DNA from 3 places in the Terrisporobacter hibernicus genome. Region 1 is predicted to be linked to each of the others. Evidence: riboswitches for the same ligand, from Rfam matches in the RefSeq annotation. Region 1 holds a riboswitch; each other region holds the start of a gene.
The links. Region 1 has a riboswitch for cobalamin ahead of JW646_RS11925 (ABC transporter substrate-binding protein). Riboswitches for the same ligand answer to the same signal wherever they lie in the genome.
Positions count from the first base shown of each region.

Region 2: linked by a shared signal. The riboswitch ahead of JW646_RS05995 (energy-coupling factor ABC transporter permease) and the one ahead of JW646_RS11925 (ABC transporter substrate-binding protein) in region 1 are both predicted to bind cobalamin.
Region 3: linked by a shared signal. The riboswitch ahead of pcrA (DNA helicase PcrA) and the one ahead of JW646_RS11925 (ABC transporter substrate-binding protein) in region 1 are both predicted to bind cobalamin.

Region 1 is NZ_CP081135.1:2,424,476-2,430,230, forward strand. It holds gene JW646_RS11905 (NAD(+)/NADH kinase) at 1-531, opposite strand, end outside; gene JW646_RS11910 (YbaK/EbsC family protein) at 761-1,258, shown strand; gene JW646_RS11915 (RluA family pseudouridine synthase) at 1,374-2,279, shown strand; gene JW646_RS11920 (nucleoid-associated protein) at 2,302-3,315, shown strand; cobalamin riboswitch at 3,384-3,576, shown strand; gene JW646_RS11925 (ABC transporter substrate-binding protein) at 3,695-4,603, shown strand; gene JW646_RS11930 (FecCD family ABC transporter permease) at 4,587-5,609, shown strand; gene JW646_RS11935 (ABC transporter ATP-binding protein) at 5,616-5,755, shown strand, end outside.
Region 2 is NZ_CP081135.1:1,244,192-1,249,946, forward strand. It holds gene JW646_RS05980 (energy-coupling factor ABC transporter ATP-binding protein) at 1-660, opposite strand, end outside; gene cbiQ (cobalt ECF transporter T component CbiQ) at 663-1,352, opposite strand; gene JW646_RS05990 (energy-coupling factor ABC transporter substrate-binding protein) at 1,339-1,668, opposite strand; gene JW646_RS05995 (energy-coupling factor ABC transporter permease) at 1,668-2,384, opposite strand; cobalamin riboswitch at 2,590-2,767, opposite strand; gene JW646_RS06000 (polyphosphate polymerase domain-containing protein) at 2,920-3,669, shown strand; gene JW646_RS06005 (DUF4956 domain-containing protein) at 3,663-4,349, shown strand; gene JW646_RS06010 (response regulator transcription factor) at 4,488-5,159, shown strand; gene JW646_RS06015 (sensor histidine kinase) at 5,162-5,755, shown strand, end outside.
Region 3 is NZ_CP081135.1:1,663,848-1,669,602, forward strand. It holds gene JW646_RS08010 (M18 family aminopeptidase) at 1-1,270, opposite strand, end outside; gene pcrA (DNA helicase PcrA) at 1,282-3,522, opposite strand; cobalamin riboswitch at 3,838-4,012, opposite strand; gene JW646_RS08020 (VWA domain-containing protein) at 4,104-5,755, opposite strand, start outside.

The sequences.
Region 1 (5,755 bases):
ACTTGTGTCAACAATACTACCACCTACGGCATAATTATAAGCAGTAGAACCGGCAGATGTTGATATTATTAAACCATCCCCGCTAAAGTTTTGTACACGTTTGTTGTTTATATCTAATTTTAGATGGATGGTTCTGGATTTATCACCCTTAACAACAGCTTCATTTATTCCAAAAATGTTAAAACAGCCATGGTTAGTGGCAACTTTAGTTTCAAGAAGAGGTAACTCCTGAGTTACGTAATCCTCTTCCAAATAAGATTGAATAAAAGCATCTATATCCTTTGGAGTTATATCTGGAAAAAAACCTAAATGGCCAGTATTAATTCCTGCTAAAGGTATACTTGGAATATTATAATCTCGAATAGTTTGCAAAAAGCAACCATCTCCACCTATAGATATTATTAATTCTGCTTTAGGGTTATATTCATAGTCAACATCAAATCCAACTTCAATTAATTTTTTATGTAAAATATCTCTAGTCTCAAGAGATTTTTGTACTTTATTAGAATTTATTGTTATAATTCTCCCCATTTTTTCACCTCATTTATTAGTTGTATTATATCAAATATATGTAAATTAAGGAAATATTCTTCATTATAAAAACATGTTATAATGTAAATATTTATACAAAAAGAGATAAAAACCTCTATTTATTTTAATAATTTAAAAAAATTGGAATTATATTCTTTAAATAATTTTATATGATATACTTATTTTGGGAATAATTATAGGAAAATGTTGTAAATGGAGGTGTAAGATTATGTCGGTAGAAAAGGTTAAAGAATTTTTTAAAGAGTACAATAAAGATAATGATATTATGGAACATGAGTTATCTTCAGCAACAGTTGAATTAGCAGCCCAGGCAGTGGGAGTTATTCCAGCTAGAATTGCAAAGACACTTTCCTTCAAAAACAAAGAAGGTGACAATGCCATATTAATTGTTACAGCTGGTGATGCTAAAATTGATAATAAGAAATTTAAAAGCGAATTTGGACATAAAGCTAAAATGTTGACACCAGAGGAAGTATTAGAATATATAGGTCATGGTATAGGAGGAGTATGTCCCTTTGCCATTAAAAATGATCAAGTAAAAGTATATTTAGATGTTTCCATGAAGAGATTTGATACAATTTTCCCAGCAGCAGGAAGTAGCAATTCATCTATAGAACTAACTTGTGATGAGCTAGAAAGATTTTCTCATTCACAAAAGTGGATAGATGTTTGCAAAGGATATGAAGAAATGGAAGAAGTTAAATAAATTTTATTAAATATTCAAAATCACACAAATTATGGTGTGATTTTTTTTCTTTTACTTATATAAATATATGAAATTATGGTAAGATAAATAATATTAAGTAAAAGTAGGTGAGCACATGTTTAGAAAAGAAGATCAAAAGTATAATATTATTTCATATATAAATGAAGATGAAAATTTAACGTTAAAAGAAGTATTATTAGATAAGCTAAATTTTTCAGTAAGATCTTTATCAAAAATGAAAAGATACAAAACTGTAAAAGTAAATAATAAATATATTAGACCAGGAGATAAAATAAATAAAGGTGATTTAATTGAAGTTAAAATTGAGGAAGAGATGGCAGATTTTAAGCCTCAAGATTTAAAGTTACCTATTTTATATGATGATTTTGATATAATAATGGTAAATAAACCACCATTTATGGTAGTTCATCCAACAAAGAGCCATTTTGAAAACACTATTGCCAATGGTGTTACACATTATGTTGTGAAAAAAAGTGAAAATGTAAAAATAAGATTTGTAAATAGACTTGATATGAACACATCAGGCTTAGTTATTGTGGCGAAAAATCCTTATGCTCAATTTGTATTATCATCAGATATGAAAGAAGATAAAGTAGAGAAAATGTACATAGCTGTAGTAAAAGGTGTAGTTAAAGAAGATTTTGGAACTATAAATGAGCCAATATACAGACCTACTGATGATAGTATAAAAAGAATAGTTCATGAAGAAGGACAACCATCAGTAACACATTTTGAAGTAGTAGAAAGATTAAAAGATGCTACAGTTTTAAAACTAAAACTAGAAACGGGAAGAACACATCAAATACGAGTTCATCTAAATCATATAGGTCATGGAATAATAGGTGACGAGTTATATGGGTATGTGGATGAAAAGTTAATTAATAGACAAGCTTTACATGCTTTCAGTTTAAAGTTTAAACAACCAAGAACTAGAGAGGATTTAGAGTTTAAGGCGCCACTTCCAAAAGATATGGAAGAATTAATAGAAAAATTAAAATAAAAATTTAGGGAGGTTATTAGATATGGTTATACATAAGTATATTATTCATGTTCTTGATAGAAATAGTGAAGGTCCAATACTAAACGATTTTGAAGGAAAAAACAATATAGAGGTAGATAAGTTTTTCCAAAAGATAATTAATAGAGCAATAAAAGACGACGATTTAAGAAAGGCAGTATTTAAAGATTATAATGATAATATAATAAAAAATTGTTGTGAGCAAATAATCTACGATGATGATACTTTCGTTCATAATTCAAAAGAAATAGCTTCATATTTATTTGATATAATGAAAAAATATGAAGATATAGATTCATGTGACTTGGCTATGTGTTTATATAGTGTTAAAGATGAAAAATATGTGGGAATAGTAAAATTAGATTATAAGAAGCTATACACTCATTCTATAGAATTATTAGATGAAAAATTCAACATACAAATAATAAGTAATGAAATAGGAATCCCAGATACAGGAAGACAAAAGCAGTGTGCATTAGTTGGAATTAATGGAATAAATGACGAATTCCATTTGAGATTATTAGATAAAGATTCAGAAAAAGAAGAAGATCCAGAAAAGAAATCAAGATTTATAACTGAGTTTTTAAATGCTGAAAAAGTTACAGATGACAAGTTTAATACAAAAACTTTCAAAACTACGGCAGATAACTGGATAACAAATGCTATGGGTAACAATATTAAAAAAGCAGAAGATGTTAGAAGTTTATTAAATTATACTCTAAAAGAAAAAGAAGAAGTAGACATAGAACAATTTGTGGAAAAATCAATAGATGATGATAACTTAAAGGAAAGTTTCAAAGAACTAATGGTAGATAGAGGAATTGAAACTAATTTTAATATAGACAAAAAATGGGTTGAGAAAAAACTTAAGAAAAGAAGTATAAAAACAGATAACGGATTTGATATAAAAGGAAATCTTGTGGATTTTGAAGACCCTATGAAATATAGTGTTAGACAAAATGAAGATGGCACAGTTGATATAATAATAAAAAATGTAAGTTTCTATGAAGAAAAATAATAAAAATACTAATATTAGTTTTAAATTTATAAAAACTAACTTTGAATATGCTACAATATATTAAGAAACAATTTTATATAGATTTAGGTTCTTATTAAAGATTAATAGGGAAAGAGGTGAAATTCCTCTACAGCCCCCGTTACTGTAATGTGGACGAAACTCAATATACCACTGTAAAAATGAGCGAAGCGAGTTTTTTATGGGAAGGAGAGGAGTAGGTTGATACTAAGTCAGGAGACCTGCCTAAATTAAAAAGTGAATTTCTTCGGGGTGAAGGAAGTATCTTAAAAGACATATAATGTCAAAATACAGATATAGAAGCCTAGCCTTATGGTTAGGTTTTTTTTATTCTAAACTTAAATGTATGGGGGGAAAACTTATGAAGAAAAAATTATTACCATTGTTATTATGCTTAATTATGCTTTTTACAGCAGCTTGTAGTAACAAAAAAGAGCAAACTATAACAGATAGAGAAGGAAATGAAGTCAATATACCAACAAATATTGAAAAAATAGTATCTACAGCACCATCTAATACAGAAATATTAGCAGGTTTAGGTGTGGGAGATAAAATTGTGTGTATGGATACATTTTCAGAAGGTATAGAAGGGGTAAATAAAGATGTAAAGAAAATGGATTTTACTTCACCAGATGCAGAGGCAATAATTGAATTGGAGCCGGATATAGTAATAGCTTCAGGGCACAATAAAGTAGGTTCATCTGAAGATCCATTTAAATCCCTTAGTGATGTAGGAATACCTGTAGTATACATACCTAGCAGTGATAGTATAGATGGAATTTATAAAGATATAGAGTTTATTGCTTCTATAGTTAATAAGAAAGATAAAGGCGAAGAAATAGTTTCTAATATGAAAAGTGAAATAGAAAAAGTAGCTAAAGTTGGAAAAACTATAAAAGATAAAAAGAAAATATATGTTGAAATAGGGCCAGCACCTACTTTATATAGTATTGGTAACTCAACATTTTTAAATGAAATGGTTGAACTTATAGGAGGAGAAAATATATTTAAAGATCAAAAATCATGGATATCACCTAGTGAAGAATCTGTAATAGATGCCAATCCAGATGTAATACTAACTACAGTTAACTATGTGAAAAATCCAGAAAAAGAAATAAAATCTCGTGACGGATGGGACAATATTAAGGCTGTAAAAAATAATGAAGTTTATTATATAGATGCAAATTCATCTTCTCGCCCAACTCAAAATATAATAAAAGCTTTAAAGGAAATGGCTAAAGCCGTATATCCAGATGATTATAACAAATAGAAAAAAGATAGTTATAAGTATAATTGTATTATTTGCAATTATTTGGTTAGGAACATCTATAGGAAGCTCGGATATAAGTATATTTGATACATTGTCCATAATAGGTAATAAAACCTTAAATTTACATTTACCAGAAAATGTTACACAAAAACATATTTCTATAATATGGAAGCTTAGGTTACCAAGAGTATTATTAGCATTTTTAGTTGGGGGATGTTTAGCAACTAGTGGAGCAGTAGTTCAATCCATACTAAAAAACGAATTGGCATCACCCTTTACCTTAGGGGTATCTTCGGGAGCTTCTTTGGGAGCAGGGCTTATAATAGTTACAGGAATATCAATACCATTAATAGGTGGATTTACGTTACCATTTATAGGGTTTATATTTGGATTAATTACCATGTTTTCAGTAATTGTTTTTTCAACAAAAATAGATAAGACTATGTCAAATAATACAGTGGTTCTTGTAGGTATGGTTCTATCTTTATTTGTAAATGCATTACTAACTACTTTAACAGCATTTTTTAGCAATGATCTGAAAAGTATAACCCTTTGGCAAATGGGTAGTTTTGCCATGAGAGGATGGACTTACGTAGGATTAATATTACCATTTTTCTTAGTTGGAATGTTAGGTGTATTTAGGTATACAAAAGAGATGGATATTCTTACATTTGGAGAAGAACAAGCCAAGGCTGTAGGTGTGGACACATACAAAGTGAAGAAAAAATTATTTGTTTACTGTGCAATATTAACAGGAGGATCTGTAGCTCTTAGCGGGACTATTGGATTTGTAGATTTAATAGCCCCTCATGTAGTAAGAAAGGCTTTTGGTTCAAATCATAAATATGTTATACCTATGTCTTTTTTATTTGGAGGAGGACTAATGGTAATATCAGACTTAATCTCTAGAACAGTGTTTGCACCAATAGAACTGCCAGTGGGAGCAGTTACAGCGTTAATAGGCGCACCATTTTTTGCCTATGTATATTTTAAAAAAGGAAGTTGATATTAAATGTTAGAAGTTAAAAATCTTTATTGTGGTTATGATGGAAAAGATATAATTAAGAATATTAGTTTTAATGTAAAAAATGGAGAAAACCTATGTATAGTTGGCCCTAATGGCTGTGGTAAAAGTACATTATTAAAATCTAT
Region 2 (5,755 bases), 1.2 Mb from region 1:
ATTACCTTCATTGATTATTTTCCCTTGATTTAGTACATATACATAATCGCATATATCATAAATCAAATTCATATCATGGCTAGTAATTACTATTTTCTTTCCTTTTTCGTACATTGTTTTAATTATATTTACAATTGCTCTTGTACTTTCTGGATCTAAACCAGCTGTTGGCTCATCTAATAAAACAATATTATTTTCCATAGCTATTACTGATGCAATTGCTACTCTTTTTTTCTGACCAAAGCTTAAACTATGTACTGGTCTATCTATAAACTCTTCGCCATTAACAGATTCTAAAGCTTTGCTAATCCTAGTTTTTATAGTTTTTTCATCTGTACCAATATTTCTAAGAGCAAATGCCAAGTCATCATATACCATGGAATAAAAAATCTGTTTCTCTGGGTCTTGGAAAACTATGCCTACTTCTTTTCTTAAATTATATAAACTTTTCTTATCATATTTAAGCTGTCTATTTTTATATAATATTTCTCCTTGGGTAGCTTTTAAAATTCCCATTAGATTGTTAAATAATGTGGACTTTCCAGATCCATTTGAACCTATTATGCCAATAATATCACCATTATTAAAATCCATAGTTATATTATCTAAGGCTTTTCTTTTTTTGTCGTATTGATATGTTAAATTATTTATTTTAAACATTATTAATCTTCCTCTACAATATAAAATGTGCCATCATAAAGCTTCATATCCAAAGCTATACTCATCTCATCATATCTTATCATCATCCTTTTGAATAGCATATTTACTAACAATCCAAAGGAGTTATACGCATTTTTTAAATTTATATATCCAAATCTAAGTTCTTGAGACTTTCTTATGTCTGCAACTTCCTCCATAAATATAAATATAAATCTATACATTAACATTGAAATTTCTAAAACTATATCTGGTAAATGTAGTTTTTTAAATACAAATATTAATTGATTAAAAGGCGTTGTTAGCATTATAAAATAAATACACGTCAAACATGATAATGCTCTAAAAAACAAACGTGTTGATGATACTATTGATTCATTTGAAACACCTATGTATAAACTTCCTATATTTATACTGTATAATAATAATCCTTTATCTTTAGAAAAATTTAAAAGTATCATAATTATACTTAAAATTAAAAATACAAACGGAATTTTAATAAAATGAATGTAATCTTTAAATTCAATTTTTGCAATTCCAACTATAACAAAACTCATTATACCTATAACCAATAAAGATATATAATTGTAAGGATTAATTAAAGATAAAATTAGTAGTAACATACCTATGGAAAATTTCATATTTGGATTTACTTTAGACAACTTATTTTTATAAGCATAATCATCTATTATCATTTAAACTTTCTTCTCTCATTTTTTTCTTAGTTCTAGTAGTTCCTATATAATATCCTATTATTCCTGCTCCAAGTGCTGCTTGGGATGCAAATAGTAAACTTTCAATTTCACCACTTGCTGGTTCTATTAAACTACTAAACCATGGCTCATACTCTGGATTTATTTCAGTTATTACACCTTCAGCCTCTCCATCTGCTCCTCCAAATTCTGCACCCTTTTGAGTTATTAGTGGAACAATAATTATAGCTAAAACTAATATAAATAATATCACTGTCAACTTCATATTACTTGATTTTTTTGTTGTTGAACTTTGCATTATGCTAACACCTCTCTCTCCTCATTTTCAGTTATAAAGTTATAAATTATAACTGTAAGTAATCCTTCTGCTATTGCTATAGGTACTTGAGTAACAAAGAATACTCCTAAGAATTTTACTGCTGAAGCCATAAATCCACCTGCTGGATCTGGGAAAGCAAGACCTAATTGGAATGATGTTACTGTATATGTCAACAAATCTCCTAATGCTGCTGCTAAAAATACTGCAACTTTTTTATCCATTTTATCTTTACATAGTTTCCATATTCCAAAAGAAACTAATGGTCCTACAATTGCCATTGAAAAAGCATTTGCTCCTAAAGTCGTAATTCCTCCATGGGCTAATAGCAATGCTTGAAATAATAATACTATTGTACCTAAAACTACAGTTGCACTAGGTCCAAATAATATTGCCGCAAGTCCTACACCTGTTGGATGTGAACAACTACCTGTAACTGATGGAATTTTTAATGCTGATAATACAAAGACAAAGGCTCCACAAAGAGCTAATAATAATTTCTTTTTAGGTTGTTCTTTAACTATATTAGCAATATTTTTAAGTCCTACTACGAAGAATGGAATAAATATTACCCACCAAATTATGGCCCATTTTACTGGTAAAAAACCTTCCATGATGTGCATTGCGTTTGAGACTACTGGTGTGATCATTAGCATAAAGGCTGCTATTAATGACCATTTTAAATTACTTTTTTTCATACTACATACATCTCCCTTTTAATTATTTTTAGGGTGTATATCTTATTATTTTGATTCATTTAGGTAAGTTTTCTTGTTGTAATTAAATATTCTGTTTCCTTATTTGTTGATAATTAAAAAAACCTAACCAAAAGGCTAGGCTAGTATCTTTTAATTTCCAACATAAAATGTTTTCTAATAAGATACTTCCTTCACCCCGAAGAAATTTCTTTTGATATTTTAGGCAGGTATCCTGACTTAGTTTCATCCTACTCCTCACCTTCCCATAGTTTAACACTACAGTGGTACGCTGAGTTTCGTCCACATTACAGTAACGGGGGTTGTAGAGGGGTCTCACCTCTTTCCCTATTAATCGTTAAAGAACCTAAAATATTTTTTATTATTCTTACACTTTAATTCTATACCAAATTATGTATATAATCTATAAAAAAAAATTCTTTTCATAAAAATATGTTAAAAATTTATCTTTAAGATTCTTTTAAGGTTACATTATTATACTCATACTATAAAATACATTGCTAAAGAGGTGATAAATATGGCAATAAAATCATTTAAGCGCTATGAAAAAAAGTTTTTAATAACAGAAGACCAATATAATGAATTACTTCCGAAACTTTCAGATTATATGAATCGTGATAAATTTTGCCAAAACAACAATACGTATAGTATCTATAACATCTATTATGATACAAAAAACAGCGATGTCATAAGACATTCCATATCAAAACCATATTATAAAGAAAAACTTAGAGTAAGAAGTTACAAGATTCCAATTAATACTACTGATAAAGTATTCTTGGAGCTAAAGAAGAAAATCAACGGTATAGTTAGTAAAAGAAGACTTTCTCTTTCCTTAGGTGAGGCTTATGAATTTCTTTATAATAATAAAACACCCCTAGTTGAAGATTATATGGATAATCAGGTTCTTAGTGAAATAAAGTACTATCTTAGTAATACAAAAGTTTATCCTACTGTATTTATTTCTTATGACAGAAATGCTTTTTTTTGCAAGGATAATCCTGAATTTAGAGTTACTTTTGATTCAAGGGTTTTAACTAGAAGAAATCACCTTCACTTGGAAGAAGGGAGTTTTGGTGAAGATGTAGTTGGAGAAGGAAAATATCTTATGGAAGTAAAAATATTAGGTGCCATACCTTTATGGTTTACAAAAATTTTATCTGAATTGGAAATTTATCCAACTCATTTTTCAAAATATGGTAATGAATTTATGAAATATTGCTTAAATAATAAAGAAAATAAGGAAATAGGAGCTGAAATATGTTAGAAACAATAATAGCATCAACAAGTGGAGAATCTTTTACTCTTACCAATTCTCTTATAGTAATAACCACGTCTATAGTTTTAGGAATTTTAATTAGCGTGGTCTATATGAAAACAAATAAAAAATCAAATTTTAACTCAGGTTTTAGTACAACTTTAATTATGCTACCTGTAATAATATCTATAATTATTTTACTTGTTGGCAACAATGTAGCTAGGGCCTTTTCTTTAGCAGGAGCATTTTCCATAATTCGTTTCAGAAGTGCCCCTGGGGATCCAAAAGATATTGCATATATCTTCTTTACTTTAGCCATTGGACTTACTTGCGGCATGGGATATATTACTTATGCTGTTTTATTTACATTAATATTATCTGCTGTAATGATAGGATTGCATGTAACTAAGTTTACAGAACCTAAAAATAAAAGTATGCAATTAAAAATCACTATACCTGAAGATTTAAATTATGAAGGTATTTTCGAAGAAATATTAGATAATTATACTGCTTCTTATAATATAGAACGCGTTAGAACAAGAGACTTTGGCTCTTTATTTGAATTAAGTTATTTAATTAACCTTAAACCTGATGTAAATCAAAAGTCCTTTTTAGATGAGTTGAGATGTAGAAATGGTAACTTAAATATTACCCTTACCCTTTCTAGTACAAGCTATGGTGATAATTAATTTGTTTCCCCCTTAAAATTTTTTAAGGGGCTTTGTTGTATAATATAATAAAATTCGCTTTATGTTAGAGGTGTTTATGTACCGTTAAATTTTGGATAAATACCTTGCTTAATTTGAAGCTTTTTGGAGGAAAATATATTGAAACTTTTATTAGTAGAAGATGAAAAACAGCTTTCTGAAGCCTTAAGTCAAATATTAATTAATAATAAATATAGTGTTGATGCAGTTTATGATGGAGAAAATGGATTAGAATACGCACTAACAGGCATTTATGATGTAATTATTTTAGATATAATGCTCCCTAAACTAAATGGATTAGAAGTTTTAAAAAAACTTAGAAAAGAAAATATTTCAACACCTGTACTTTTATTGACAGCCAAAGACTCTGTTGATGACAAAGTCACTGGTCTTGATTTAGGTGCAGATGATTACTTGCCAAAACCTTTTGATCCAAAGGAATTATTAGCAAGAATTAGAGCAATTTCACGAAGAAAAGGTGAAGTAATAAATGATAATTTATTACGTTATTGCGATATTAATTTAAACATATCTAATTATGATTTAAGTTGTAAAGATTCGTCAGTGACTCTCACTCAAAAAGAATTTGAAATATTAAACTATTTTATGCAACGCCCTAAAAATATCGTAAGTAAAGATGATTTAATCACTAAGCTTTGGGGATTTGATTCTGATGTGGAATACAATAATATTGAAGTTTATATATCTTTTATTAGAAAAAAGCTAACTTTTATTAACTCTTCTGTTAAAATAACAACCATAAGAAGAGCTGGCTATAAACTGGAGGAGTGACAATGTTTAAAAAACTTAAATCAAGATTTATTTTAATAAATATGACTTTACTCACTGTAGTATTTATAAGTATTTTTGGATTTCTCTATTTTATGACCAACCATATCATTAACAGGGAAACAAATATGACTATTGATTCACTTATGAATAATTCGCCAAAACAAAAACCTAATAATGGAAATATTATTGTAGAACTTGATGTTAGTGGAAATATAATAAATTACTTTGTACATCTCAATTACGACATGACTGCTACAAAATTACAAAACTGTATAAACAGTATTTATAAAAATGATAAGGGTAGTGGCAAAACTAAAATAGATGATTATACTTACAAATATGAAAAAAGATCATTTGGAAGTCATTCAAAAATTGTACTTTTAAATATATCTTCAGAGGATAGTTTAAAAATAAGATTAATACAAATTTTTATTTTGGCTGGATCCATAAGCCTTGTTATTCTCCTAATAATAAGTATTTTTCTTACTAATAAAAGCATCGAGCCTATTAAGGAAACTTTTAATAAGCAAAAACAATTTATTGCAGATGCTTCTCATGAGCTAAAAACACCATTAAGTATAATTAAAACAAATACT
Region 3 (5,755 bases), 760 kb from region 1:
AGGTCTTATATATATTAAAATGATCTTCTACACTTCCAAGTTCTCTCACTGAATGCATAGATAATATTGGACTACCAATATCCACAGAATTAATGTCTAAATGTGTTGATGAAATTGGCCCAATTGTGGATCCACCTCTTTCATCAGATCTGTTCACAAATTGTTGATATTTAACTCCGCATTTTTCGCATATATTTTTATATACTCCTGATGAAAAAGCATCACTTGTGTAGGCTTGATTTGCACTAATTTTTATTACAGGCCCACCACCCATAATAGGCTTGTTTGTTGGGTCATGCTTTTCAACAAAATTTGGGTGAAGAGCATGAGCTAAATCTGCAGATATCATAAAAGATGAATAAATAGCTGAAAAGAATTCTTCTCTATCTTTGCCTAAACTTATGCAAATTCGTTCCAATAGGTTTAGTAACATATTAGAGTCAGCCCCTTGCTTCGTAGAACTGCCTACCTCTTCATTGTCAAATATAGAAGCTATATTTATACCATTTTTTCCTTTTGAATCTATTAACCCATGTAAACTTGCATGAGCCATAGACAAATTATCAAGCCTAGAAGATGATATAAACTCTTCACTTGGTCCAATTATATTTCCTTTTTCATATTCATATAAATACAAATCAAAATCAAGAATTTCCTTTTTATCCACATTTAGTTCTCTACTTATTTCATTTAATAGAAAATCATCTTTTTCTAGTGTATCATTGATTAATCCAACTAAAGGCAATGTATCTTTTTGCTTATTAAACTTATATCCATCATTTATACTTCTGTTCATATGAATAGCTATATTTGGTATTATACAAACTGGGCGATTTATATTTATTATCTCTTGTCTTGGACATAATACATTTTCTGATTTTAATACTACTCTGCCTGCAACAGCCAATGGTCTATCAAACCAAGTACTTAGTATAGCACCGCCATAACCTTCAGTATTTAATTTCAAATATGAATTTTCCACAGTCATCTCTGCATTAGGTTTAATTCTAAAGGTTGGTGAGTCACTATGAGACCCTATTATTCTAAATCCATCTTGAATATTGTCAGAGTTTATTACAAAGGCTGTTAATGAAGATGAATTTTTAGTTATAAAATACTTTCCTCCAACTTTAAGTTTCCATTTCTCATTCATTTTCAGTTCATTAAATCCATTTTTTAATAATAAATCTTTGCTAGTCTCAACTGCATTAAATGCAGTTGGACTATCATAAATATAATCTATTAAATTCTCAGCAAATTGTTTTTTCATAACTCCTCCTATTAAACTAAATCTAAAGTCGTGTATTCTTTATTTATAGTTTTTATACCTTGGTTATCAAAAGCTATAGTCACATCTGGACCTTTTAAAGCTACTACTGTTCCCAAGCCAAACTTTGGATGATGCACTTTAGCTCCAAGTTTTAAGTCATCTATATTACTTTCATTTGATGTATTTTTTATAGTAGCATTTGCTTTTTTAGCAACTTCAACCTTATTCATATTATTCATTTTATATTTTTGAGTATATTTATCAAGAATATTATAATTTGCCTTAGAAAAAGATAATTCTTTTTGGTCTTTATTTAATCTTTCTATACAATCACCTGGTAATTCCTCTATAAATCTAGATGCAATTGAAGGATTAGTTCTTCCATATAAAGTTCTCTTTCTTGTTAAAGTTAAAAATAATTCTTCCTTTGCCCTAGTTATTCCAACATAGCAAAGTCTTCTTTCTTCTTCTATATCACTATCTCTCATTGATTGTATCGCTCTAGCAATTGGGAATATTTTTTCCTCCATTCCCGCTAAAAATACTACTGGGAACTCAAGACCTTTTGAAGAATGTATTGTCATTAAAGAGACTCTATCTTCAGATTCTTCCTCGCTATCTGGTTCAGCACTAAGAGCTATTCCTGTTAAAAATGTTTCTAAACTCTTATCATCGCTTGAACTTTCAAATTCTAAAGCTACTGATATAAGTTCTTCTAAGTTTTCTAATCGATCTTCTCCTTCGTTATTTTTTTCTTTTAGTAATTCATCTTTGTATCCTGTTACATCCAATACTTTTTCAATAACTTGACTGACAGTATATACATCTGTAAAACTTCTTAATGTAGACATTAAATCTACAAATTCACTTATACTAGCCCTAGCTTTTCTTGATATATCAGAATTATCTTCTATGTCAATTAATACGGAATAAATACTCTCTTCTTTTAAGCTGGCTCTGTCTTCTATTTTTTCTATAGTTCTAAGGCCTATTCCCCTTCTAGGAACGTTTATTATTCTTTTTAAAGATATATCATCTTGAGGGTTTTGTATTACTCTAAGATAAGCTATAATATCTTTTATTTCTTTTCTTTCATAAAATTTAATACCACCATAAATATTATATGGTATTCCTGCCCTATTTAATGCATCTTCCACAGAACGAGCTTGTGCATTGGCTCTATATAAAACTGCAAAGTCTTTATAATACCTATCTTCATATCTTTTCATATATGATATAGTATTTACTATAAAATCACCTTCATCAATTTCATTTTCTGACAATTGGATTTTTATTAGCTGTCCTTCTTTTTTATCGCTCCAAAGTCTTTTTCTTTTTCTTTCTGTATTATTTGCAATAACATGGTTAGCTGCATCTAGTATTACTTGTGTTGATCTATAGTTTTGCTCAAGTTTTACTATTTTAACATTGTCATAATCCCTTTCAAATTCTAGGATATTTCTTATGTCAGCTCCTCTCCAACCATAAATACTTTGATCATCATCTCCAACAACACAAATATTTTGGTGTTGTTTAGCTAATAATTTTATTAATTCATATTGTGCTTTACTTGTGTCTTGGTACTCATCTACCATTATGTATCTAAATTTATTCCTATAAAAATCTAACACATCTGGACATTCTTTAAACAGTTCCACTGTTTTCATTATTAAGTCATCAAAATCTAAGGCACTATTTCTTTTTAAACGATCTTGATACAGTGCATAAATTTCTCCTACTTTTGTTTTAGATATGTCACCTTCATTTAATTTTAAGAATCTTTTAGGAGAATACAATTTATCCTTTGCATTAGATATGCAACTTAATACATATTTAGGATCAAATGCTTTATCGCTAATATCTAATTCTCTCATACAGTCCTTAATTAAAGTAACTTGGTCTGGACTATCATAAATTACGAAACTTCTATTATAGCCTATTTTATTTATACTTTTTCTAAGAATACGAACACAACAAGAATGGAATGTTGTAATCCACATTTCCTTAGTGTCTGTTCCTTCTAAAGTTTCTTCTACTCTTTCTCGCATCTCATTTGCAGCTTTGTTTGTAAATGTTATAGCTAAAATATTTTCAGCTTTAACATCTTTATCTTCCATAAGATAACCAATTCTAGTAGTTAAAACTCTCGTCTTTCCTGATCCAGCTCCAGCAAGTATTAAAACAGGTCCCTCTGTATTTTCTACCGCTTCTCTCTGAGCTGGATTTAATTTTTCTATTATATCTGAAATCATATATATCCTCCTATAATGCTCATATAAATATATTTTAATCTAATTCTATTTTTTCTTCAAACTCCATAATACTATAATAATTCCCATGAATAAAATATAAAATACTTAACCTGTAAATTATCATAAAAAAAGACCTTAGGATTTTGGAGAATCCTAAGGTATAGGTTAAGGGTTATTCTATTTTCAAACTATTTTGAAATAAAATAGGTTGAGGGCTTATTCAAGTTCATAAGAACTAAAAAGTGCCTAACTTCAAGTTAGGCACAATATCTTCAAATAAAAATTTTTATTAAGATATTTCTCCTACCCCGAAGAAATCACTTTATATTGTAGGCAGGTCTCCTGGCTTTGCTTCATTCTACTCCTTTCCCTTCCCATGTTTCCACAGTGGTTAAAAGTTTCGTCCACATTACAGTAGCGGGGGCTGCAAAGGTATCTCACCTTTTTCCCTATTAATCTTAGTTTAAGAACCTAAAATACTTTAATTAATTTAATTTTTTAACTAAGATAAGTATAGCACATACAAAAGAATATTTGTTAATTTTTAACAATTATTTTATTTCATATTTTGCTAAAATATCTTAATTTTTTATTATTTTTTTCAAATACATCGCAACTATATCAGAAAATCTTTCTATATCCTTAGTGTAAATAAAATCCTGACCATAAATTATTTTTTCTGCTTCTAAATCTTTTTCTTTCCCAGTGAAAACCCCTAATACAAGTATTCCCTGTTTTCTCGCCTTTCGAACTTCTAAAGCCGTATCTTTTACTGCTATCATTCCTTTATAAGAAGCCTCTCCTCTTAAACTTCTTGATCTATCTTTTCCTATTTTCACATCATTTGGTTTACCATCACTAAGTATTATAAGTATTTTATTTTCTTCTTCTCTTTCTAATAAAGAATCACTTGCTGCCTTTATTGCTAGTCCATCTCTATTATTTCCTGCTGCAAAATACTCAAATATATTTTCACAAGAATTAATATTATCATTATAATCTCTATATCTTTTTAATATAGTATAATCTAAAAAACTTAAATATCCCATAACTCTGTTGGGAATTCCAACTGATGTAAGAGCAGTAGCAATTATATATGCCTGTATTGCCACATTAAACTGGTTTCTACTTTGTGAACCACTGGCATCAAGTAATATATCTATAACATACTTTCCTTTTTCATTTCTTATATCCTTATAAAAAACTTTTGAATTGTTGCTTCTTCCTATTCTCCAAGCTCTATTGGCACAAATAGTTCCTCCGTCGGAATAAATTCTATCAATAGCACTTTCCTCTATTAATATTCTTGATATGCTTTCTTTTAATTTATTAATACTTCTTTTATGTAGTTTAATATTATTTCTATATTTGTATAAATTGTTTTCTTTTTGTCTCGTAACATATTTTAACTGAAAAACATTGTTACATTCACTACGTAATACTCCATCCGTAAAATGAACCCTACACCCTTCATGAACATCTCTACAATGTTTAGTTTCAATTTTCCTTATTTCACTTTCACTTAGAAATGCTTTACCATAGTAATATTCTACTTTATCATATATTTTTTGAGCCATAACTTCATCCACATATATAACTCTATTTGAGGATTTTCCTAGATCTCCACTACCCATTTCACCTAAGTTTTCAACTAGCATGGTATTACTTATATTATTAATTTCACTTTCTATGGTTTCTATTTCCTCATCCATATATAACTCCTCATACATAAAATCTGAGAAAGTATCAAAGTCCACATTTACATTTTTTATATCTTGTTCATTTCCTTGTGAAATTTCTCTTTGAGAGTTTATTATAAACTCAAAATAAGTTAAATAAATTTCATCTAATCTTTTTAAGATATTCATCAAATCATCGTTACAATCAATAGATTTTATATCTTTCATTATTCTTCTTGTCAAACCATCCACTGCAGGGTGTCTGTTCATAGCTTGAAGTATAAATGTATATCTTAATGTCTGTAATATATCTTCTTTATTAATTTTACTATAATTCACAAGAATGTCTTTGTATGCTTTGCTTCTTATTTCCTCAACTCCTGGCCTTTCATTTATCACTTTATCTTCTACTACAGAATTAAGCACAAGTTCAATCAAAGTATATAAAATATCTTTATCGTAGGATTTTTTTATTCTACTGATTATATATTTTTTAATTATATCCCAATCTAAGTACTTTCTTCTTGCTCCAGCAATTATACCAAAATACAAAG